DNA from 3 places in the Paenarthrobacter sp. genome. Region 1 is predicted to be linked to each of the others. Evidence: riboswitches for the same ligand, from Rfam matches in the RefSeq annotation. Region 1 holds a riboswitch; each other region holds the start of a gene.
What was found. Region 1 has a riboswitch for cyclic di-AMP ahead of RIF72_RS12415 (hypothetical protein). Riboswitches for the same ligand answer to the same signal wherever they lie in the genome.

Region 1 (7,530 bases):
GCTCCTCCAAGGGGCGCTCATGATCAGGCACGCCCATGGGCCAATCAGCCTTGGCATGGCGCATGATTACCAGGCGCCTTATGTGATGGTCACTCATATCCCAACCCTATCCGCCGCACACCCCAGGGGCTTCCACCGGTCCGCCGTCACCAACGTTGAATTCGCGGCGCCCTGGACACGCCGTGCGGCGGGCGTGCCTACGGTATGTGGCGGCCAATGTGGGTGGTGGCCGCACACGGTTTCCGCAAAACAAGATGCCCGTGCCATCGCAGTTGCGGCTTCCCGACCTTCTTTGGGAGCAGATCAATCCTTGAGCAACCTGATGCGGTTGCGTAAGCGCTGTTGGCGTCTCAAAGAGGGTCGCGACCCCTCGCGTGCCGGTCCGCCGTCACCAACGTTAAATTCGCGGCGCCCTGGACACGCCGTGCGGCGGGCGTGCCTACGGTATGTGGCGGCCAATGTGGGTGGTGGCCGCACACGCTTTCCTCGAAATTAAAGGCCGAAAGGCGGCATATCCCAACAGCGCCGTTGTTGCGTGAGGAACGAGCGCAGGCGCAGAGGGATGATGCCGCCTTTCGGCGTAGTGCTACTTAGATCGAGTATTCCGGAGCAGCCCAAACAATAACTTCGGGGTGCTCGTAGAAACGGTAGCCCTGGCCTCGAACCGTACGGACGGTGTTGGCGAGGCGGCCGAGCTTGGAGCGGAGGCGGCGGATGTGGACGTCGATGGTGCGCTCGTTTGGCACCTCTTCGGCGTTGCGCCACAGGCCCTCAAGGAGTTCGTCTCGCCCCACGGTGCGGGTGCCGTTCTCGACGAGGTAGTTGAGGAGCTCGAATTCCTTGAACGTGAGGTTCAGCGATTCGCCGTCGAGGTGCACTTCGCGGCGGGCGAGGTCGATCAGAACGCCGGAAGGACGGGCTTCCTGTTGGGGCGCCGGGCGGGCGGCTTCGGTGCGCTGACGTGCGGCGACTGTGGGGTCGCCGAAGGTGGAACGCACGACGTCGAGCGCGGACCCGGGTGCCCCGGCGGGGGCAACTGCGACGGCGGCATAGCTCTCGGCACCGGTCACGAGTGACTGGGCGTAGGCCCGGATTTCCTGGGCAAGCTTGGCAATGGAGGTTCCGGCGGCAGCTGCGGTTTCTTCGTCAATGCCCATGTAGAGGACGAATCCGCGGGCCACGTTGTCGTTGGCAACAGGGCGGAGCTTGTCCGACTGGGCGATCACAGGGGTGGGCGCGGTCATGGGCGCCGGCTCTGCTGCGGGGACTGCGCGCAACTGACCATAGGAGTTGGGGTTGTAACCCTGCGGCACGTATCCGGGAGCCTGCTGACCTGCCCCTTGCGGAGCGGGCGAGTAACCGGGGCGGCTGCCGAAGCCGGGGCGGAGCCCAGCGTTTGACGCGGCCTTGTTGGCGTTACGGACGGAGATGTGGACGTATCCAGATGCAACTGACATAGAGTGCTTACCTCAAAAGTGAATAGCCGTCATCGCGGCTTCGAATGCTGGTTGTCCCCGCAATGAGTTTGGGGAGGGGCGCCCAACGCTGGGCTAGGGGGCGAATGCCTGAAACTTCTTTGGGGTGGAAAGTTAGGCTTGCATTCGACAACAGCGGTCATCATGGCCAGCGGGTGCGCTGGGCCAGGTTGCTGCGGCTGCAGGTGCTGTTGAGTTCTTGTTCACATTGGAAGTGTGCAACGTAACAATGGCAACACGCAAGTAACAAAGCGTCGAACCGTCCACATTTTGAGACACGGGGGTCTATTGTGTCGCAAATCACAATTCAGTAGGTCCTGTAAATGAACGCCATTTCATTCGGTTCGATCAAGAAATATTCGCCATCCGCTGAATATTCTTCGGCATAGGGCGGATGATGTGCATGCCCGTTCCTCCCAATCCTCTCCCGACGGAATCTCACGAACTGAAACACTTGTTGTCCAATCGGGGCCAACCTTCAGGGCCACTTTTCAGCACAAAATCTGCTACAAGCCGTAGAACGCCCTGAACCGGGGCGTCAAAAGTCCTTGGGCACGGAAGCGTGTCCAGTAGCCCCCTCCTCGATAGTCTGATCTCACAGCTTCCTCACAGGATGGGCAAAGTGTTGGCAAACCAGCAGAACGGAGAGTTATCCCATGGCCTCCTCGCACTCCACGACCAACAACCTTCCCCAGCTCTCCCATCCGGACGGCTCCCCCATCCGTGCTCTGGTGGTGGATGACGAACCCAGCCTTGCCGAGCTGATGAGCATGGGCCTGCGCATGGCAGGCTGGTCTGTTGCGATGGCCGGGGATGGTCCGGAAGCAGTGAAGCTGGCCAAGGATTTCCGCCCTGACGTGCTGGTCCTGGATGTCATGCTTCCCGGATTCGACGGCGTCGAGGTCCTGAACCGCATCCGCACCTTCGCCCCGGAGGTTCCCGCCCTGTTCCTCACGGCCAAGGACGCCGTACAGGACCGCATTGTGGGGCTGGCAGCTGGCGGCGACGACTACGTCACTAAACCCTTCAGCATGGAAGAAGTCCTCCTGCGCCTCCACCGCCTGGTCCAGCGCTCCGGCGTAGCTGCCATGGACACCGCCGAGCTGGTGGTAGGCGACCTCACACTCAACGTAGATACCCGGGAAGTAACCCGCGCCGGCCAGGACATCCCGCTGACCGCCACCCAGTTCGAGCTGCTTCGCTACCTCATGGAGAACCCAAAACGAGTGGTCAGCAAAGCCCAGATCCTGGACCGCGTGTGGGATTACGACTTCGGCGGCCAGGCCAACATCGTGGAGCTCTACATCTCTTATCTGCGCAAGAAGATCGAAGCCAACCATCCCCCAATGATCCATACCATCAGGGGTGCCGGATACGTCATCAAGCCTGCGGACTAGGCATTGAGCACCCTCCCAAGAGTGGCCGGGAAGTCCGGCCGCAGTTGGCTCGACCCCTCCACCTGGCACTTGCGTACACGCCTGGTCCTGGTGGCCATGGCACTGCTGATCGCCATTTGCGCTGCGGTGGGAGTTGTCAGCTACGCGTCCATGGACATGGTCTTCAACAGGCAGCTCGACAGGCAGTTGGAGCAGGCGTCCAGCCGGGCAAACGACTTCGGCAGGCCGCCGTCGAACTTTCCGTTATCCCCAGGCAGGCCGGATCCTTTGGAGGCGCGCGGGCAGGCTGCGGGCACGCTCAACGCAAGGATCGACGGCTCCCTGGTGCGTAGCTCGGGTTTGATCGACGCCCACGGTAACCGCGTCTCGCTCTCAGCCGACGACGAACAGGTCCTGGTATCGCTCCCCACGGACAATCAACCCGTGGATCAATCACTGTCGAACGGCGACTACCGGCTAGTGGCAGTCGAGACTACTTATGGCGACGTGATTGTGACCGGCCTGCCCCTCGCCGACAAACAATCTGCCCAGGCGTCCTTGGTGTGGACCATGGTGCTGGTCTCGCTGGCTGGGCTGGTAGTGATCGGGCTCGTAGGAACGGTCATCATCCGCCGGACCATGCGTCCGCTGGAGCAACTCTCCGAGGTTGCCATCAAGGTTTCGCGCCTACCCCTCGACGCCGGTGAGGTGGCACTGGCAGTGCGCGTACCGCCGTCGGCATCTCACCCTGGAACGGAAGTGGGCAGTGTCGGCTATGCCTTGAACCAGATGCTGAACAACGTTTCGAGCGCACTGGAAGCACGTCAGGAAAGCGAAACCAAAGTGCGGCAGTTCGTGGCGGACGCCTCGCACGAGCTGCGGACTCCCCTGACAGCCGTCCGGGGCTACACCGAGCTGCTGAGGATGACGGAGAATTTCACCGAGGATGGATGGAAGTCGCTGGCCCGAGTCCAAAGCCAGGCCGAACGCATGACCACTTTGGTGGAGGACCTTCTTCTGCTGGCGCGGTTGGACGAGGGTCAGCCCGTCAAAGTTGAGGACGTGGACCTGACACAGCTGGTGGTCGAAACGGTCAGTGACGAGAAAGTCATGGCACCGGACCACATTTGGCAGCTCCAGCTCCCCGATGAGCCCATCACCATGCGCGGCGACGCCACCCAACTTCACCAGGTACTGGCCAATTTGCTGTCCAATGCCCGCAAGCACACCGATCCCGGCACCACTGTGGTCACAGGCGTGATGCTCTCCGCCGATGGCAGCGCCGTGGTCACAGTGACGGATAACGGTCCCGGAATTACTGAAGACTTCCAAGGCAGGATCTTCTCCCGGTTTGCCCGCGCCGATGCGGCGCGATCAGGTAGCGAAGGCACCTCCGGACTCGGCTTGTCCATTGTGGAATCCATCATTTCAGCGCACGGCGGCAGCGTGGAGATGACCTCGCGGCCGGGGCATACCGAATTCGCCGTCCGACTCCCGGCGGTGAGCACCGAACGCCCATAACGAATCGGGCAAGGCGACTCACCGCCGCCGTGATCTCTGTTACCTAAATGTGACTTCTGCGGAAAGCTCCTGTACCGTCGAAAGGGTGGGTCGCCCCAACTGGCCCGCATCCGGGATGCGCCGAGCTCTGCCACTTCCCGGAGTCCGTTCTTTCACCGAGGCAGAGACGGGGGACCCAGAGTCTCCGGGCAAGGCCTTTTGGTCGGCCCTTGGGGTGAAGCCGCAGCGTGATGCGCGGCCGGATGACCTCATCCGAACCCGACAGCTAACTCCGCAGGCGCTGAGAGGTAATCACATGTCTGAATTTAACGATCAGACGCGCCCTTCCGCGCGTCACCGCGACGAACACAACGCACCGCACACCAAGTCGCAGTCCGTCCTCAAGAACGCAGCCCGCCAAGGTAAGTCCGGCCACCGCATGTCCGTAGTCGCCGGTGTTGTGGCAGCTGCACTGGGCGTTGCGTCGCTCGGAACCGCCGCCAACGCCGCGCTGACCCTCCCCGAGGCCAGCCGCGTAGCCGGAACCCAGGCCAGTGCGCAGGTCAACACCAACAAGTCGGCTGAGATCTCTGCTTCCCTGAATGCTGCCGCCGAAAAGGGCGCAGCCGACAGGGCCGCTGCGGATAAGGCAGCTGCTGACAAGGCTGCCGCCGAAAAGGCTGCAGCTGACCAGGCCGCCGCCGCGCAGGCCGCCGCCGAAAAGGCTGCAGCCGACCAAGCTGCCGCCCAGGCCGCAGCTGAGAAGGCTGCTGCTGACGCTGCCGCCAAGCAAGCCGCCGACGCCGCCGCTGCCGCTGCCGCCGCGGAAGCCGCAGCAGCTGCTGCCGCCCCCAAGGCCGTGGATGACCCCGCTGCTGCCAAGGCGTACGCCGCCAGCATCCTGGGCAACTACGGCTGGAGCCAGGCCGAGATGACCGCCCTGAACACGCTGTGGGAGAAGGAATCCAACTGGAAGACCACAGCTACCAACCCCTCCAGCGGCGCCTACGGAATCGTCCAGTCGCTGCCTGCTACCAAGATGGCCACGGCCGGCTCTGACTGGCAGACCAACTACCAGACCCAGATCAAGTGGGGCCTGAACTACATCAAGGAGCGCTACGGATCCCCGTCCGCTGCTCTGGGCTTCCACTTGGCCAACAACTGGTACTAAGCCAGACTGCTTGATTGCCGCGCCCGTTGCTGCCGTTCGCACCAGTACACACTGGAGCGGATGGCGGGAGCGGGCGCGGCTTTGTGTAAGCCGGGCTGCCCTTGCCTATGCCTCCGGTTCCGCCTCCATCGCAGCCCGCACGGCTGCGATGGAGGCGGCCACATCGCCGGCATCCGTGGACCAGTTGCTCACCGAGATGCGGAGTATTTCGCGGCCCCGCCACGACGAACCGGACATCCACACCGCACCTTCCGCCATGAGCCTCTGGGTGACGCGGTGCGTACGATTGTCGCTGCCGAAGCTCACCGAAACCTGAGTGAAGACGACGTCGTTGAGCACCTCCACACCCGGGATCGCCGCCAGTCCTTCTGCCAGGGCACCGGCGTTCGCTGCGAGGCGCTCCACCATCGAAATAACTCCTGAGCGGCCCAGTTGCCTGAGCGCAGCCCACACCGGGATGCCCCGGGCGCGGCGAGACATCTCCGGAACTTTCTCGAAAGGGTCCCCTGGCCCCGCATCAGTGGCAATGAGGTAACTCGTGTGAACGCTGAAGGCACGCCTCAAAGCTTCCGGGCGTGCCACTATTGCCAGGCCGCAGTCGTAAGGGACATTCAGGGTCTTATGGGCATCCGTTGCCCACGAATCTGCGTCCTCCACACCCGCCAACCGACCGCGCAGCTTCGGGCTCACGGCGGCCCACAGACCAAAGGCACCGTCCACGTGCACCCACGCGCCGCGATCGTGTGCCACGGCTATGGCTTCCTCCATGGGATCGAATGCCCCGGAGTGGAGGTTGCCGGCTTGCAGGCAGACCAACGATGGGCCGGGTTGCTGATCCATGGCATCAGCCAGGGCGTCGGGACTGATCCGCCCTTCGTCGTCGGCGTCTACCGGAACACAGGCGCCCAAACCGAGGTAGCGCAGCGCCAGATCCACTGCGGCATGCCGTTCCCTGCCGGCAAAGGTAGTGATCCGGGGCGCGCCGGTGAGGCCGAGCGCTTCGAGGTCCCATCCGGCCTCGTCCATCAGGTATTGGCGGCCCGCTGCCAAGCCTACGAAGTTGGCAGTCGTGGCGCCCGTGGTGAATCCGACGTCGGCTGTCGCAGGCAGGTGCAGGAGGTCCAAAAGCCAGGCGGCGGCGGATTCCTCAATGGCAGCGGCAGCGGGGGTGGCGAACCGGAGCCCGGTGTTTTGATCCCAGGCAGAGACGAGCCAATCGGCGGCCATGGCGGCGGGCAAGGTTCCTCCCATGACCCAACCGAAAAACCGTCCGGACTGGATCGCCATCAAGCCGGGCTCAGCCAGCGCGGCGAGTTCGTCCACTACCTCCGCGGCATCGGTTGCTCCGTCCGGGAGACGCGGCAGGATGGTCTTGGCCACTTGGTCGGCATCGGACGAAGGGCGGACAGAACGGGTGGGCACCGACGCAAGCCACTCACCGGCGTGGACCATGGCCCGCTCCAATGCAGCACCGTACGCCTCCGGCATCGCAGACATGCGCACAGCCTACGCCCGGTTCACCGCTTGGAACAGCCTTTAGCCGGGCGGTACTAGAGGGTGAGCGTCAGGAGGTGACCGCCGTCGTGATCCTTCACTGCGGTGACGGTGACCGCCGAGTAGTCCGGGATCCGCCACATGCCCGGCTCCAGCTCGCCGCCGGAGTCGCCCACCACAACGGTCCGCATCCCCGCCGCACGCGCAGCAGCGATTCCGGCAGGCGCATCCTCGAAAACCACGACGTCGGCCGGGTCGGCTCCCAAGAGTGCCGCCGCCTTCAGGTAACCCTCAGGATGCGGCTTACCGCGGGTGACGGACTCAGCAGTGACTGTTGTTGATGGCATGGTCAGGCCGGCAGCTTGCATGCGGATATCGGCCAAGATGCGGTCCGCAGAGGTGACCAACGCAATGGCGCCATCCGGGAGTCCCGCCAGCAGGGCTTCGGCCCCGGGAAGAGCGATGACGCCGTCTGTCCGGGAGCGTTCCATCTCGCCCAGCTCGGCGGTCAGGG
Region 2 (7,530 bases), on a different contig from region 1:
CCTGCAACCCAAGCCCACTTCTCCTGCACAAGAGGTGTGCGCATCGCTGTCCTTTCCTCCACACAGGCTATGTGGAGGAATGTATCCATGAACAGGGCCTTCCAAACCCGTCTACGCCAAAAGCGTCTACGCCAGGAGCGTGTTGATCAGCCGCGCGGCAACCTTCGCGGTCCGGGAATCGATGTCGAACTCCGGATTCAGCTCTGCCACGTCCAGGTGCAGCAACTTTCCGCTGGTAGCGACTTGCCTGCAAATCGCACTGATCACCGGCAGCGGCACACCGTATGCAGCGGGCGCGCTCACCCCGGGTGCCACCGACGCCGGCATCACGTCCAGATCGATGGTCAGGTATAATACGTCCACTCCGGCCAGGAAGTCCGCAATAAAGACCTCCACTGCTTCCGGAGTGCACTGCTCATCAAGCAGGTATTTCACACCCAAACGTTCGGCGGTGTTGAAGAGAGTCCGTGTGTTGTTCGGTTCCGAGATGCCGACGACGGCGTACTGCAGTTCACGCCCCACGGCAGCTTCCGCTTGGGCCATCTGCAGGAAGGGCGTCCCTGAGCTGGGCGTCGGTTCATCCCGCAGGTCAAAGTGGGCGTCCAGGTTCAGCACACCCAGTCGCTTGCCACGAACCGCTGCAGAACCAGCCACGCCCAAGTAGCTGGCGAAGGCGGTCTCATGGCCGCCGCCCAGCACCACGGTGAGGTTCCCGGCGTCGAGCAGTCCCGAGATGGCGCGTCCGGCGCGCTCTTGGCCCGCCTCCAGTGAGTCGTCCTCCACAACCACATCACCGGCGTCGAACACGTCACGATCATGGTGGAAGGCCAGCGATCCCAGCGCAGAGCGGATGGCGGCGGGAGCGGCAGCAGCGCCTACGCGCCCCTGGTTCCGGAGGACGCCGGCGTCGCTGCAAAAGCCAAGCACGACGGCGGGTCGCGAGGCTGCTTCGGAGGCAGACACCTCGTGGGGTGCTACTGCTTGCCACCACCGCCGGTGTTCATCGCCATCGCCATCAAAACGACCCGTCCAGGGGGCAGGCGCGACATCTACGGTGAAGGGGCTGGTTTCCATGCTTCAAGCACACCGGACATGGGACCCCAAAACCAGCCATTCCGTCACGGGGGTGTCTGAAACCCCGGACTCCTGCTCGGAGCCACCTCAGCGAGGAGCTACTTAACGCCCAACAACTCCTCCACAGTTCCGATGCCGAAGAACAGCAGGAACGCGCCTGCCACAGCCCACATCAAGGGGTGGACTTCGCGGGCGCGGCCCTGGAACGTGCGGATCAGGACATAGGAGATGAAACCGGCGCCGAGGCCGTTGGCAATTGAATAGGTGAACGGCATGAGGGCGATGGTCAGGAACGCGGGAATTCCGACGCCCCAGTCCTGCCAATCGATCTTGCCCACCTGGGAGACCATCATGAAGCCCACGACCACCAGGGCGGGGGCCACGGCCTCGAACGGCACCAGGTTGATGAGCGGCGTGAAGAACATGGCCACAAGGAAGAGGACACCGGTGACGATCGAGGCGAGGCCGGTTCGGGCGCCTTCGCCAATGCCGGCGCCGGACTCGACGAAGATCTGGTTGGAGGAAACGGAGGCTCCGCCGCCCACGATTGCACCGAGTGCATCAACCTGAAGGACACGGTCAACGTTGGGGATGTTGCCGTCTTTGTCCACGGTTCCGGCCTCGTTGGCCAAGCCAACCATGGTGCCCATGGCGTCGAAGAAGATGCTCAGGAGGATCACGAATGCCAGCAAAGCCGCGGCGATGAAGCCGAGGTGTTCAAAAGCACCGAAGGGGTTGGCTTTGCCGATGAGGGACAGATCGGGGGCGCCCCATTCGGTGAGCTTGGGCGCCACCAGGGACCAGCCGCGGGGGTTGACGTTGGTTCCGTCGAAGCTTGGGCCGATGTGCAGCGTAAATTCGAGGATGGCGGCCAGCGCGGTGGAGACGACGATGCCGATCAGGATGGCGCCGCGGACCTTTCGGACCACCAGGGCGATGGTCAGGATCAAGCCCACTGCGAAAACGAGTGTCGGCCAGCCCATGAGCTTCCCGTCGACGCCCAGGCCCAGGGGAACGGTGGTGCCGGCGGCATCGGGGATGCGGCGGACAAAACCGGCGTTGACCAGGCCAATGAGTGCGATGAAGAGGCCGATGCCCACAACAATGGCCGTCTTCAGGGCCTCCGGAACCGCCTTGAACACGGCTGTCCGGAAACCGGTCAGCACCAGGATGAGCATGGTGACGCCCGATAGCACTACGAGCCCCATCATGTCCGGCCACGTCAGCCCGGGGTGGGAAGCCACTGTGACTGCGACGAAGGCGTTGACGCCCAAGCCTGTTGCCACGGCAAACGGATGTTTGGCCCATGCACCCATAAGTATGGTCAAGATGCCGGCAACGAACGCCGTGGTGGCTGCCACAGCCGTGAAGCCCAGCGACACTCCACTGGAGTCGGGTCCGGAGAGGATCAGCGGGTTCAGCACCACGATGTAGCTCATGGCGAAGAAGGTCGCGAAGCCGCCACGGATTTCCCGCGAATACGTGGATCCACGTTCGGAGATTTTGAAGTAGCGGTCGATTGCAGAACCTTGTTTCAGCATGAAGGTCTCCGAGGATCGAGGGGAGTTTGCTCTCAAATCCTATGTTGTCCTGTGGGCACTCTGAACGATTCGCCTAGTCTGTAAGGAAGCCAACACTAGGAGAAACCGCCCCATGCGTACCATCCGCCCGCTTCTGGCCGCCGTCGTCGCTGCCCTCGCTTTCGCGTCCGCCTTGCTGTTTTCCGCGGCTCCGGCGTCCGCGCACGACGTCGCCGAGTCAACCGCGCCAGCAAACGGTGCCAGCGTGGCGGAAGTCCCGGCGTCGGTCTCCATCACGTTCAACAACCGCCCGCTCGCGATCGGTTCCGGTGTAACCGTGACGGCCGGCGGTGAGAACTGGGCGGACGGTCCGGTGGAAATCATTGACAACCAAGCCGTCCAAAAGCTTCGCGAGGGCGCTCCTGCTGGTGAATACACGGTGGTATGGCGCGTAGTCAGCTCGGATTCGCACCCCATTGAGGGCACCTTCACGTTCACAGCCACCGCGGAAAGCACGACGACGGCGACTGGCCCGGTTGGTGCCACGCCGTCGGTGTCGGCGCCGTCAGCCGCAGTACCTACGGCGGGCACCGCAGCGCCCGCAGCGCCGGGAACGGGCAGCAGCGAGCCGGCCGCTGACGCCTCCCAACCCTTCCCTTGGAGCATTGTCGGGCTGGCTGCTGTTGCTGTGGGCCTCGTTGTTTACCTTGCTGTTACCGCACGGAAGAAACTTGCAGCTTCCAACAGCCCTGAAGGCGATACTCCCGCGGAATAACGCGGTTTTCTACGTACCTGCGAATATCTCGAAACGGACACTGCGACACGCCAGAAGCCCACTTCCCGTTACTTAAATGTGACTTCGGCCGAATCATCGCGTACGGTAGTACCTGTGCCTGTTCCACGTAGCGGGCACTTCCGGCCTGATTGCCTAGCTCTGCCGCAGTCCGGAATCCGTTCGCAGACAAACCTACGGCAGAGACGGGGAACCCAATTTAGGCCGCTTTCGAGCGTGCCTTGGGGTGAAGTCACGAAGCTTCCGCTGAACAGCGGGGGATAGTGGCCGGGTGACTCCCATCCGAATCCGACAGCTAACCTCGCAGGCATCGGGAGAGGCTCTTTCATGTCTTCACGCATTCTTCGCGGCCGTCGTAAGGCGGACAGCGTACGTCCTAATCCGTTCATCTCCATCTCGAAGGCAGTAGCCAGCAACGCTTCCGGCGCTGGCCGCCAGGCAGCTGTAATCGCAGCAGCCTCGGGCCTCGTTTTGACCGGCTCCATTGCTGCTCACGCAGCTGAGGCTCCGGTTCAGCGCGACTCCAGCCCCGCAACGGTCGCAGAGACCGTTTCCGAGGCACCCACCAAGGTTGTTACCGCTCTGGCAACGGCTACCGTCAACTTCGAGCGTCCGGCCGTTGCTTCCGTAGCAGCTCCGGTTATCGAAAAGCCGGCTCCCGTTGTTGAGGCTCCTGTGGTCCAGAAGGCAGCAGTCACCACTGCTGCTGCAACAGCTCCTGTCGCCGCCCAGGCTGCGGTTGCTGCTGCTCCTGTGGCTGCCGCACCGGCTGCCCCTGCTCCTGTAGCTGCTGCTCCCGCCGTTGGCGGCGTCAACGCAGCCATGGTTGCTTCGGCTTACGCACAGATCGGCGTCTTCCAGGACTGCACCGCCATGGTCGAGAAGGCTCTCGGCTCCGCGGGCATCCCCGTAGGCGACCTCGGTCCCATGCAGTTCATGAACTACGGCAAGGTCGTTAGCGATCCCCAGCCCGGTGACATGATCGTCCAGTCCGGCCACGTTGCTATCTACATCGGCAACGGCCAGGCAATCAGCGGTGGCATCAACGGCAACCAGACGGGCATCCACCCGATCAGCTGGTTGACCGCAACGGGTCCCCTGACCTACGTACGCGCTGGCGCATAAAGCCTCACGCTTCAGTTCAAAGGCCGGTGCCTTCAAAGACTAATGTCTTTGGAGGTGCCGGCCTTTGGCGTTAAGTTCTGTTTGTTAATGTTCAGCGGGGAAAGAATGTTCAGCGGGGAACGTTCGACGGCGGGTCGATAGTCGCGTGGGCGGCGGGGCCCGTGTGGGCTAGTGGGCCTTTGGGCGTCGTCCCTAGGCGTAATGCCCTAGGTGAGGGCGATGCCCCTAGGCGAGGGCGATGCCCGGACCTGCGGGCAGGGCTACCTTTGAAGAGATGGCTTGGCCCACTGCCTTGGCTTGGCGGAGCACTTCCTTGGGAGACGGGGTGATAAGGTCCCCAACGCCCACCAGGTGCATCCCTACCGCACGCATGGCGGCCGCGAAGTTCTGGCCAACTGCTATTCCAAGTTCGGAGAGCATGCGGCGCAGCTGGCTTTGGGCGCAGCGCGTCACTACTACGTGGTCTGCCAAGAGAACGCCGTTGGCGGTGTGGACTGCCCACTGGCGTGGAGTGGACTCGAAGGGGCCTGATACGTGGAGGCCCGTTCTCAGGCCCGCTGTGGTCATGCTGGCGGCTGGCCCGTATCCGATTTGCCGGGAGGGGTCTGAGCCCAGGAAATCAAGACGGACGGCGCGGGTGGTGTTGCGGACGTCCAGTTGGTGGTTGGCGGCGTAGTTCCGCAGGTGTCGGAGGATCTCGTTGCGTTCCTGCATGGCTGCAGGATCGGCCACCTCGGTGCGTTGAATCATGCCTGTATGGACGGAAGGACCGGTGGTGGACAACGCACCAAACCCGTCCACGACGATTGAGCCCACGCCATAGCGGCTGAGTTCGCTGGCAACTGCCAAGCCGGACAGGCCGGCTCCGATGACCACGGTGGTGGTGCGCTCCGTGCCGGAATCAGGCGTGAGTGACACTGCTTGGTTCCTCCTTGACGTGTGTGCCTTACGGCATCGCGTGGGATCGCGTCCGAGTTCCCCAAGCGGCCGCAAATAAATGGCCGGAGTGTGCTGTGAAACACGTTGGCCGGCCATTCGGTGACTCGAACACTACCGAACTTTTTCGGCCATGGATAGCCTCCGCGACTGCGCGTTTTGTGTGTTCGTCCGGAGCGCAATGTGGAAGGCCGGGAACCGAGCCCGGACCGTTATGCACATAGCCTAATGTCGCCTTGATTCGGTCCTGCCGACCGAGAATAGTTGGCATTGGGAGGAGAAATTTCCCGGTTTCTCCTGCTCCGGCCATTGACAATGAAACAGCGAGGGAATCCGACGCGGAGAACCTCTGGCAGAATAGCCGGAACATCAAGCAGTAGGTGGAGAGGCAGGCCCCCATGGACCAGCACGGCAGACACAGTGAAGAGCCCCAGGACGGTCAGGATCAGGCCGTGGAACCAGGTGGCATCGTGGTGGGAGTGGACGGTTCAGAGCATGGTCAGTGTGCTTTGGTTTGGGCCGCGCGGGAGGCTGAACGTCGGCAACTTCCCTTGCATATTGTCACGGCATACTCTGTGCCGATCTTCGCCGCGTCCGGGCTGGATGGCGGCTACGCAACAGTCGATGATTCCGTGATTCGCGAAGGCGCGGATGCGATCGTTCGGCAGGCTCTGGACAAGGTGTCCGGATATGCCATCGATGTCGACGCATCCGTGGAGAACGGCGACGCCGCCGGTGTCCTGTTGGATCTCTCCAGCGAAGCCGCCCTCCTTGTCTTCGGGAGCCGGGGTCGCGGCGGATTTGTTGGGCGTTTGCTTGGCTCGGTCAGCAGCGCCTTGCCCGCCCACGCCAAATGCCCCACGGTGACAGTCCCGCTCTACTGTGCCGACCGCCTTGGTGAAAGCACTGAGGACAAACACATCAAGGCTGAACATGCCAAGGCAGGCCCACGTACTGTGGAAAACGTAGTTGCCGTAGGCGTGGACGGTTCCGAGCAGGCCCGTGTGGCCGTGCTCGAAGCTGCCGAGCAGGCACAGCGCATGGGTGCCAAACTCCGGGTGATTTGTGCTGTGCCGCAGTACAGCGGCTCCCTGGCATGGGTTCCGGCACCTTTGGACCGGGATGCCTTGTTTGCGGATATCAAAGTCCAGCTGGACGCCGGGGCTGATTGGCTCAGAAGCCACTTCCCTTCGCTGCCCATGGAAACGGAACTCCGGGATGGGTCCCCCGTTGATGTTCTGGTGGAAACCAGCCGCAGCGTCGAGCTGGTGGTTCTGGGTACACGGGGCCGTGGCGGCTTCGCGGGGATGCTGTTGGGTTCCACATCGGACGGAGTCCTGCACCACTCCAAGGGGCCGGTAATGGTTGTTCCGGACCGTGAGGATCCCCGGCTCGCTGACCGTCAAAAGTTTGGGCCTATGCTCGGCGCTTAAGCCCGGGCCTGTTACGTCCATGGACAAGAAGCGGCCCGGGGAGCCGTCACAGGATCAAGACGAGGGGCTTGGCACGTCCGGTCCGCAGTTGGTTCTGGACATCGCCGAAATCCGGGGAACCATGCTTCCCAGCGTCGGAGGCAAGGCCGCCAACTTGGGCGAACTGGCCAAAGCTGGCCTGCCCGTGCCTGGCGGTTTCTGCCTCACAACTGCCGCATACCGGCAGGCTCTCTCGGCTGTGGGCCTGGAGTCTGTCCTTGCGGCTTTGGATGAGGCCAGCGCCTCCGGCACCAGCGCCTCCGGGATGGACGCCTCCGACACCAGCGCCTCCGGCATGGGCGCCTCCGGCATGGACCAGCTCAATGAGCTTGCCGCCCGCGCCCGGTCCTTGGTCCTCGACGCCGGGGTGCCCGATGGGATCGCCGAAGCCGTACGGTCTGCCTATGAAGATTTGGGGGACAACGTACCTGTTGCGGTGAGGTCGTCGGCCACTGCAGAGGACTTGCCGTTCGCCAGCTTCGCCGGACAGCAGGACACCTTCCTGAACGTGGTTGGCGTTGACTCCGTCCTTGATGCCGTGAGCCGCTGCTGGGCATCGCTGTGGACAGATCGTGCAGTGAACTACCGGACCACAAATGGGATCGACCAC
Region 3 (7,530 bases), on a different contig from region 1:
GGGCCGGAGCCAACGTTGGCGCTGAAGAGGGCCGTGGTGGATCCGTTCCATCCACCGTGGACTGCCTGGCCGTTGCCTACGTATACAGCGATGTGGGCCTGTCCGGCCAAACCGCCGTTGGCGTAGTAGGCGAGGTCGCCGGGCTGGGCTTCTGCTGCACTGACGGTGCGGCCGAGGGAGAGGTACCCGGCGGGCCAGTCGTGGAAGTTGATGCCAACCGCAGCCAGGGAGTTGGTCACCAGCATGGTGCAGTCCTGGGTGACGCCGAGCTGGGCGTAAGCCGCCGCAGCGATAGCGGCACCGAGTCCGCTGGATGCGGCGGGAGCTGCCGGAGCTGGGGTCGCGTTGCTGACGGCAACGGTTGCATTGGCTGCCGGAGCTGCGTTGGCGGTAACCGCAGGTGCCTCTTTGGTTTCGACCTTGGCTTCAACCTTGGCCGGAACTTCCTCAACTACCACGGGAGCCGGGGCTTCCACGGTGGTGACCACGGGGCGCTCGTAGGAAATGGCTACAGTGGAGTCCGCGGCGATGGTGGCCTGGACTACCGACTGTACGTCCAGGGTGGACGTGGACGTAGATTCACGGTCCACGTTGGTGTCGGCAGCGTTGGCGGCGATGCCACTGGTCAGGACCAGGCCTGAAGCTGCGGCAATAACTGCTGCCTGGCGTCCAACGCCACCGGCGTTGTTGCTGACGGCCTTGGCGATGACGGCAAGCGAGCTGGTCTTGGGGGCCTCAGCGCGGTGCCGTGCAACCTTATTTGCACTGGTCATGATTTTCTCTTTTCGTATCCGCGTGCAGTTGGGGTACACGCGGGTAGTGGGTTGGCCAGCAAGTGGGGCATTCGGCCGACCCCGAACCGGATTTTTAGCGGAGGGTGTAGAACGAGGAGGAGCCGGTGGACGCTACGGAGTGCAGCAGCGTTCCTTGACCGGGGTTCAAGGCGCTGATCATCATGCCGTTGCCGACGTAGATGCCCACATGGGCTCCGCCGTTCTGCATGACGAGGTCGCCGGGAGCAGGAGTGCTGGTAGGCGTCATGGCCGTCCAGGCGTTGACGCGGGGGATGCTGATTCCTGCCTGTGCGTAGACCCATTGGGTGAAGCCGGAGCAATCCCAACCGTTGGGTGTGGTGCCGCCCCAAACGTAGGGAGAGCCGATGCCGGTGTAGGCAATGGCGGCGAGACCGGAGGCAGCTGCGTTGGAAGGCGAATCCTTGGCCTCGGAGGACTTAGCTGTAACTGCTTGCACTGTTTCTTCAGTGGTGGCCGCTGCACGCTCGGTAATCTGCGCTGCGCGCTGGACTACTTTGGGGGCTTCCTTGGTGGCCACGATGGGGCTCTCGAAGGAAACAGTAGCTGTCGGTTCTGCGGTAACCACCGCGGTAGCCACCAGCTGTTGGGTGCTGGAGGCTTCCAACTTGGAAACGTCGGTGTCTGCTGCTTGTGCCGGCAAGCCGACGGTGAGGACGAGGCCTGAGGCTGCTGCGAGGACGGCGGCCTGACGGCCTACGGTCCCTGCATTGGAGGAAACAGCCTTGGAAAGAGTGTTCAACGGGTTCGTACGAACCGTTTGGGCGCGATGGCGCGCAGGGGTAGTGCGTGATGACACGAAGGTAGCCTCTCCCAATGCCTGCGAGGTGAGCTGTCGGATTCGGATGGGAGTCATCCGGCCGCGCTGCTTCCAAGGAAGCTTTTGCGACTTAACCCCAAGGCCTTCTTTCGAAGACCAGAAATGGTTCCCCCGCCCCTGCCAGACGATTTATGCGAACGGACCCTGAGCGGTGGCAGAGCTAGGCAATCCACTCAAGTGCATCGGCCCCCTAAAAAGCCGATGCGCTCTGTACGCTACAACAGTTGAACGCGAATGTCACATTCAGGTCACGGGGTGTCTCGCGAATGCGAGAGGCAGCCATCACCTGGCTCAGAGCCAGCCCATGGGGTCTACAACTTCACCGTTGACCTGGACCTCGAAGTGGAGGTGGCAGCCGGTGGAAGCGCCAGTGGTGCCGCTCAGGGCGACGGTGTCGCCACGGTTTACGGTCTGTCCAACCTGGACGGTGAACGACGACAGGTGGTTGTACGTGGTTTCAAGGCCATTGCCGTGATCAACGACCACGCGGTTGCCTCCGCCATACTCGTGCCATCCGGCGAAGGTGACCTTGCCTGTCGCCGCGGCGTGCACAGCCGTGCCGCACTGGGCAACGAAATCCTGGCCACGGTGGAAGTCACCGGCGCCACCCGTGAGGGGGCTGATGCGGTAACCAAAAGGGGATGCCGTGGAGAGCGTGTCAAGGGGGCTGGCCATGCTGCCAACGGACGAGGTCCGCTGGATGCTTTCTGTCGACTGCGCACTGAGCAGCTGCTTCAGCTTGCCATCCGGGTCGGCAGCAGTTGCGACGGCGGCGCGGCTGAAGTCGATCTTGGCTGACGCGGCAGCGGAGACTTCGGGCTGGCTGCCAGCAGGAGCGGCCACTGCAAGGGCGGACTCGGTTTGGCCCGATTCCGAGGTGGCCATGACAGGACTAGTGGCGGGCAGGCCGACAGTCAGGGCAAGTCCGGTGGCGGCTAGCGCAACACCGGCCTTCTGCCCGACGCCGCTGGCAGCGGCGAAGTCGGCAACCTGGCGCATCGGGCTCTTACGGCGGCGCACCTGACGCTCGGTGTCGCGAGGCCGGATCTCCGTTACGACGGTGGCTGGCCGCAGCTCAGCAGCGGGGCCGGACGCACGGCGGCGGCCCCTGACGTTCTGCGATGTCAAACTCTGTTCCTCTCTCAAAAGCCTGCGAAGTTAGCTGTCGGATTCGGGTCAGAGAGTACAAAGACCCGGTCCGCACGAGGCGCTCACGGCACACAGGTATCCCAAGAGGGACTTGTATACGTGGGCACTTCTGCTGCGGACTTCACCCCAAGGCTGCTTCTTTAGACAGCCGCTTGTGGTTCCCCCGCCTCTGCCAGTGGTGGGTAACACACCTGATCCGCTGGCAGAGCTCGGCTCCGGATCAGGTAACGCTTTGGTATCAGCGCTAGTAGATAACTATAGGGGATTAAGGCGTTCGGTAATAAATTCGTTATCAACAGGAACGGTCTGAACGCAGCAGCCCCTTATCATCAATTCCGAAAAACCGCAGGTCACACGCGCGCCGAAGGACCAAAAGTGAGGTTTGACACGGTACTGGGCCAGCTCCGGTCAGCTGAGGGAGACGAAGACGTGCGCGGCAACTTCAGGAGGTAGCTCCAAGGCGCCTTCAATACCAGGGACCCGGACCGAGATGTACTCACCGACGCGTTCCAGCGAGACGCTGGCGCCCGGACGGATTCCGCCTTCGTCCAACTGGGTAAGGAGCTCGGGCTCCACCTGGATGGGCTCCGCCAAGCGGCTGACCACCACACGCGAATCGGCGGCGTAGCCATCCATGGCCTGCAACAGGTTGACGTCAAGCCGGGGGAAGGGCTGGCTGGCAAGGCCACCAAGTGCTTCAAGTCCTGGAATAGGGTTGCCATAGGGAGACTCCGTAGGGTGCTCCAGGAGCTCGTAGAGACGACGCTCCACGCGCTCACTCATGACGTGCTCCCAGCGACACGCTTCATCGTGCACGTAGGCCCAGTCCAGACCAATAACGTCGGCCAACAGTCGCTCTGCAAGGCGGTGCTTGCGCATGACCTCGGTAGCGCGCTTCCGGCCCACTTCAGTGAGTTCCAGGTGGCGGTCGTTGGACACGATCACCAAACCGTCGCGCTCCATGCGTCCGATAGTTTGGGAAACAGTGGGTCCGGAGTGGCGCAATCGCTCGGCAATGCGGGCCCGGAGAGCCACTATGTTTTCTTCTTCAAGCTCCAAAATGGTCCGAAGATACATCTCAGTGGTATCGATCAGATCCGTCATCCAGCTCAGCTCTCCTCGAACGCAGTTCCTTGCGTAATCTCCACCGTACCGCGTCCCCAGCAAGGTCGGACGGTGTGCACCGCCGCCCCATGAACGCCAACCACCAGCCTAGCTTATTTGGAATTACTCTGGATAATTCCGGTCGCATCGTGGTCGCATCTTGTTCGTCCACGTTCCACGTGGCGGACTATGACGGTCGCAGGTTCCTGCGCCCGGGCCGGGTCAGGCAGAATTGGGGTGTCGAAGGGGCAGTTGCTGCCCCCTGCCACGACCCATCTCTAGCCGATACCCATTGGAGCCCTACGTGAGCGACAACAGCATCACCATTCCCGCCGACCTGCTGCCCAAGGACGGACGCTTCGGCGCTGGACCGTCCAAGGTTCGCCCGGAACAGATCGAAGCGTTGTCTGCCGCATCGACCACCATCCTCGGCACCTCCCACCGTCAGGCTCCGGTCAAGAACCTGGTGGGTTCAGTCCGTGAAGGACTCAGCCAATTCTTCCGTGCTCCTGAAGGCTACGAGGTTGTCCTCGGCGTTGGCGGCTCCACGGCGTTCTGGGACGTGGCTGCATTTGGCTTGGTCGAGAAGAAGGCCCAGCACCTCTCATTCGGCGAGTTCGGCTCAAAGTTCGCTGCCGCCACCAACAAGGCACCGTTCCTTGACGCTTCGTCCATCATCAAAGCTGAACCCGGCACCCGCCCCGAGGCAAGGGCCGAAGCCGGCGTGGACGTCTACGCTTGGCCCCAGAATGAAACATCAACTGGCGTGGCCGCTCCTGTGAAGCGTGTCCAGGGTGCCGATGAAGGCTCCCTCATCCTGGTGGACGCCACCTCCGCAGCCGGCGGATTGGACGTGGACGTCGCCGAGACGGATGTCTACTACTTCGCACCGCAAAAGAACTTCGCCTCCGACGGTGGCCTCTGGCTTGGCCTCTTCTCCCCCGCCGCCTTGGAGCGGGCTGCACGGGTCAAGGCGAGCGGCCGCTGGATCCCGGACTTCCTGGACCTGCAGACTGCCATCGACAACTCCAAGCTGAACCAGACCTACAACACCCCTTCGCTGACCACCCTGGTAACCCTGGACGCCCAAGTGCAGTGGCTCAACAGCAACGGTGGCCTGGACTTCGCCAGCAAGCGTACGGCAGACTCCGCCAACCGCATCTACTCCTGGGCCGAGGCTTCGGAGTACGCAACGCCTTTCGTGACCAACGCCGAAGACCGCTCCAACGTCATCGCCACCATCGACTTCGATGACTCCGTTGACGCCGCAGCCATTGCCAAGGTCCTGCGCGCCAACGGCGTTGTGGATACGGAGCCGTACCGTAAGCTCGGCCGCAACCAGCTGCGCATCGCGACGTTCGTTGCCATTGAGCCGGACGACGTTTCGGCTCTGCTCGCGAGCATCGACTACGTTGTGGGCGAGCTGAAGAAGTAGCACCGAAGGCTTTGGTCGGCGTCGTGCGGGTGGTTCCCGGACGGCGCCGCCGCCGTTTAAGGCGCGTTAACCGCCTTGTTGGCGGCTTCCGTCGTCGTCCGTTTCCGGGCGTGCCAGCAGCGACTCCACCCGGAAGTGCTTCAGTCCGCGGGCCCGACGATCGAACCGGAGCCGTAGCTGCTTCGCGCGGATGATCCACAGCAAACCCACGACGGCGGTGCTGACGCCGGCAACCGCTGCAACGCCGACCGCCCATCGAGGGCCACCGACGTTGGCCACCAGGCCCACCAACGGTGCCCCGAGGGGAGTGCCGCCCATAAAAATGGCCATGTAGAGGGACATGACCCTCCCCCGCATGACAGCCTCCGTGGTGGATTGCACGTAGCCATTGGCGCTGGTGATCAGGGTCAGTGCGAACAGGCCACAGGGAACCAGGGCAAGCCCGAAGAGCACAGCATTGGGTGCCAGGGCGGCCAAGGCGCTGGCAACTCCGAAGCCGCCGGCGGCCCCGAAGATCAACCTGAGGCGGGGCCTTCCGCGTCGGGCAGCCAGCAGCGCACCGGTCACCGACCCGATGGCCATGACCGAGTTCAACGCTCCGAACGCGCCGGCATCCATGCCGAATTGGGTCCCCACCATCGCGGCGATGAACAAGGGGAAATTAAGTCCGAAGGTGCCCACGATAAAGATCGCCACCAGGACCACCTGAATGTCCGGCCTGTTCCTGACGTAGCGCAATCCTTCCCGGATGCGCCCTTTTCCGGCCGCCACCCTGGGCTGGATACGAAGCGATGATGCGGGAATGAGTTTGAGTGCCCAGAGCATGGCCACGAATGACACGGTATTGATGAGGAACACCCAGCCGGGGCCGACTACCACCGTCAGCACGCCTGAGACGGCAGGCCCGATCATCCGGGCCACATTGAACGAAGCACTGTTGAGGGCGACTGCGTTGGGGAGGTAATCGTCGGTGACGAGTTCGGAGACAAAGGTCTGTCGGACCGGAGCGTCCAGGGCGGTCACGATTCCCAGGAGCAAGGCAAAGAGGTAGACATGCCAAAGTTCAGCGATACCCAGCAGCACCAGCACACCCAACCCCGCGCTGAGGAGGGCCATGGCCACCAAGGTGAGGAGAAGCAGCTTGCGTCGGCTATAACGGTCGGCCAGCAGGCCTGCCCACGGAGCAAGAAAAAGCTGCGGACCAAGTTGGAGTGCCAAAGTAATGCCCATGGCACCGGCGTCGTGCGCTGTCAGGTGGTCGAAGACCAACCAGTCCTGCGCAGTACGCTGCATCCACGTGCCGATATTGGAGATCAGCGCACCGAAGAACCAGATGCGGTAATTGAGGATTCCGAGTGACCTAAAGGTGGACATCAGCATCCGCCTTCACTGTGGTCACCCCGGGTTTCCGCAACGCCTATTCAGCCTCGGTTTCGTCGTCTTCGTCCTGGGTTTCGTCGTCGGCCGGTTCGGTGGCCTCATCACCGGATTCAGCGTCAGCCGGTTCAGTGGCCTCATCTTCCGCCGCCTGAACGGACTCTTCCGTGACATCCTCGACGGTCTCTTCCACCAGCGGAGTCTCGTCCTCGGGGCGGACCCGCTTAGCCCACGGCACCCATTCGGGAGCCAGGATGGAATCCTCGGAGGGCAGCAAACCCAGCTCACTCACGGTCACCACCTTGGAGCGGGAGTTACGGGTCACCACGGCATACCACTGCCAACCGCCATAGCCGGCCAGCCGTGACTCGAACAGGTGGGTTACTACGCGGTCGCCCTCTGACTTTGCGCCCAGGTGCGCCCCGACCTCGCCCGGGCTGGCTATGCCTTCAACTGCCTCACGTGCAGTATCGACGGCGGCAGCCAGGAACGCGTCCGGCTTACCGGTGCGCCACACAGGCAAACCAGCGCGGGACTTGGCCGCGACGGTCTTCCGCGCGGGGGCATCCCCGTTTCCAGGAGCCTGGGCAGCGTCAGGGCCGGCCTTGGTGTCCTGTGCGGATTCCGATGTCATGGCCGGTCCTAGGCTTCCAGCTCGTCGGCAACCTTGCGCAGTGCCATGCTGATGGCCTTGGCCTTGTTGCCATCGGGATATTTGCCTGAAGACAGGGAGCCGGAGAGGTTGTCCAGCACCGTGACCAGGTCCTGCACCATAGGTGCGAGGTCCCTGGCGTTCATGCGCTTGGCCTTGGCAATGGATGGCGTCTTCTCCA

Region 2: another riboswitch for cyclic di-AMP. It lies ahead of RIF72_RS18330 (NlpC/P60 family protein); the one in region 1 lies ahead of RIF72_RS12415 (hypothetical protein).
Region 3: another riboswitch for cyclic di-AMP. It lies ahead of RIF72_RS04595 (M23 family metallopeptidase); the one in region 1 lies ahead of RIF72_RS12415 (hypothetical protein).

Annotation. Positions count from the first base shown of each region.
Region 1 covers NZ_JAPSHI010000015.1:37,835-45,364, reverse strand. Annotated here, with positions in the region: gene RIF72_RS12435 (histidine phosphatase family protein) at 1-97, opposite strand, end outside; gene RIF72_RS12430 (winged helix-turn-helix domain-containing protein) at 591-1,457, opposite strand; gene RIF72_RS12425 (response regulator transcription factor) at 2,132-2,872, shown strand; gene RIF72_RS12420 (HAMP domain-containing sensor histidine kinase) at 2,876-4,372, shown strand; cyclic di-AMP (ydaO/yuaA leader) riboswitch at 4,481-4,666, shown strand; gene RIF72_RS12415 (hypothetical protein) at 4,668-5,522, shown strand; gene RIF72_RS12410 (aminotransferase class V-fold PLP-dependent enzyme) at 5,628-7,019, opposite strand; gene RIF72_RS12405 (HAD-IA family hydrolase) at 7,073-7,530, opposite strand, start outside.
Region 2 covers NZ_JAPSHI010000037.1:9,896-17,425, reverse strand. Annotated here, with positions in the region: gene RIF72_RS18350 (hypothetical protein) at 1-44, opposite strand, end outside; gene hutG (formimidoylglutamase) at 127-1,074, opposite strand; gene RIF72_RS18340 (NCS2 family permease) at 1,173-2,615, opposite strand; gene RIF72_RS18335 (copper resistance protein CopC) at 2,728-3,369, shown strand; cyclic di-AMP (ydaO/yuaA leader) riboswitch at 3,520-3,711, shown strand; gene RIF72_RS18330 (NlpC/P60 family protein) at 3,715-4,512, shown strand; gene RIF72_RS18325 (FAD-binding protein) at 4,738-5,430, opposite strand; gene RIF72_RS18320 (universal stress protein) at 5,847-6,881, shown strand; gene RIF72_RS18315 (PEP/pyruvate-binding domain-containing protein) at 6,901-7,530, shown strand, end outside.
Region 3 covers NZ_JAPSHI010000004.1:25,670-33,199, reverse strand. Annotated here, with positions in the region: gene RIF72_RS04605 (NlpC/P60 family protein) at 1-773, opposite strand, end outside; gene RIF72_RS04600 (NlpC/P60 family protein) at 868-1,611, opposite strand; cyclic di-AMP (ydaO/yuaA leader) riboswitch at 1,616-1,785, opposite strand; gene RIF72_RS04595 (M23 family metallopeptidase) at 1,924-2,760, opposite strand; cyclic di-AMP (ydaO/yuaA leader) riboswitch at 2,765-3,006, opposite strand; gene RIF72_RS04590 (metal-dependent transcriptional regulator) at 3,190-3,885, opposite strand; gene serC (phosphoserine transaminase) at 4,190-5,320, shown strand; gene RIF72_RS04580 (MFS transporter) at 5,387-6,694, opposite strand; gene RIF72_RS04575 (DUF3027 domain-containing protein) at 6,738-7,331, opposite strand; gene RIF72_RS04570 (cold-shock protein) at 7,340-7,530, opposite strand, start outside.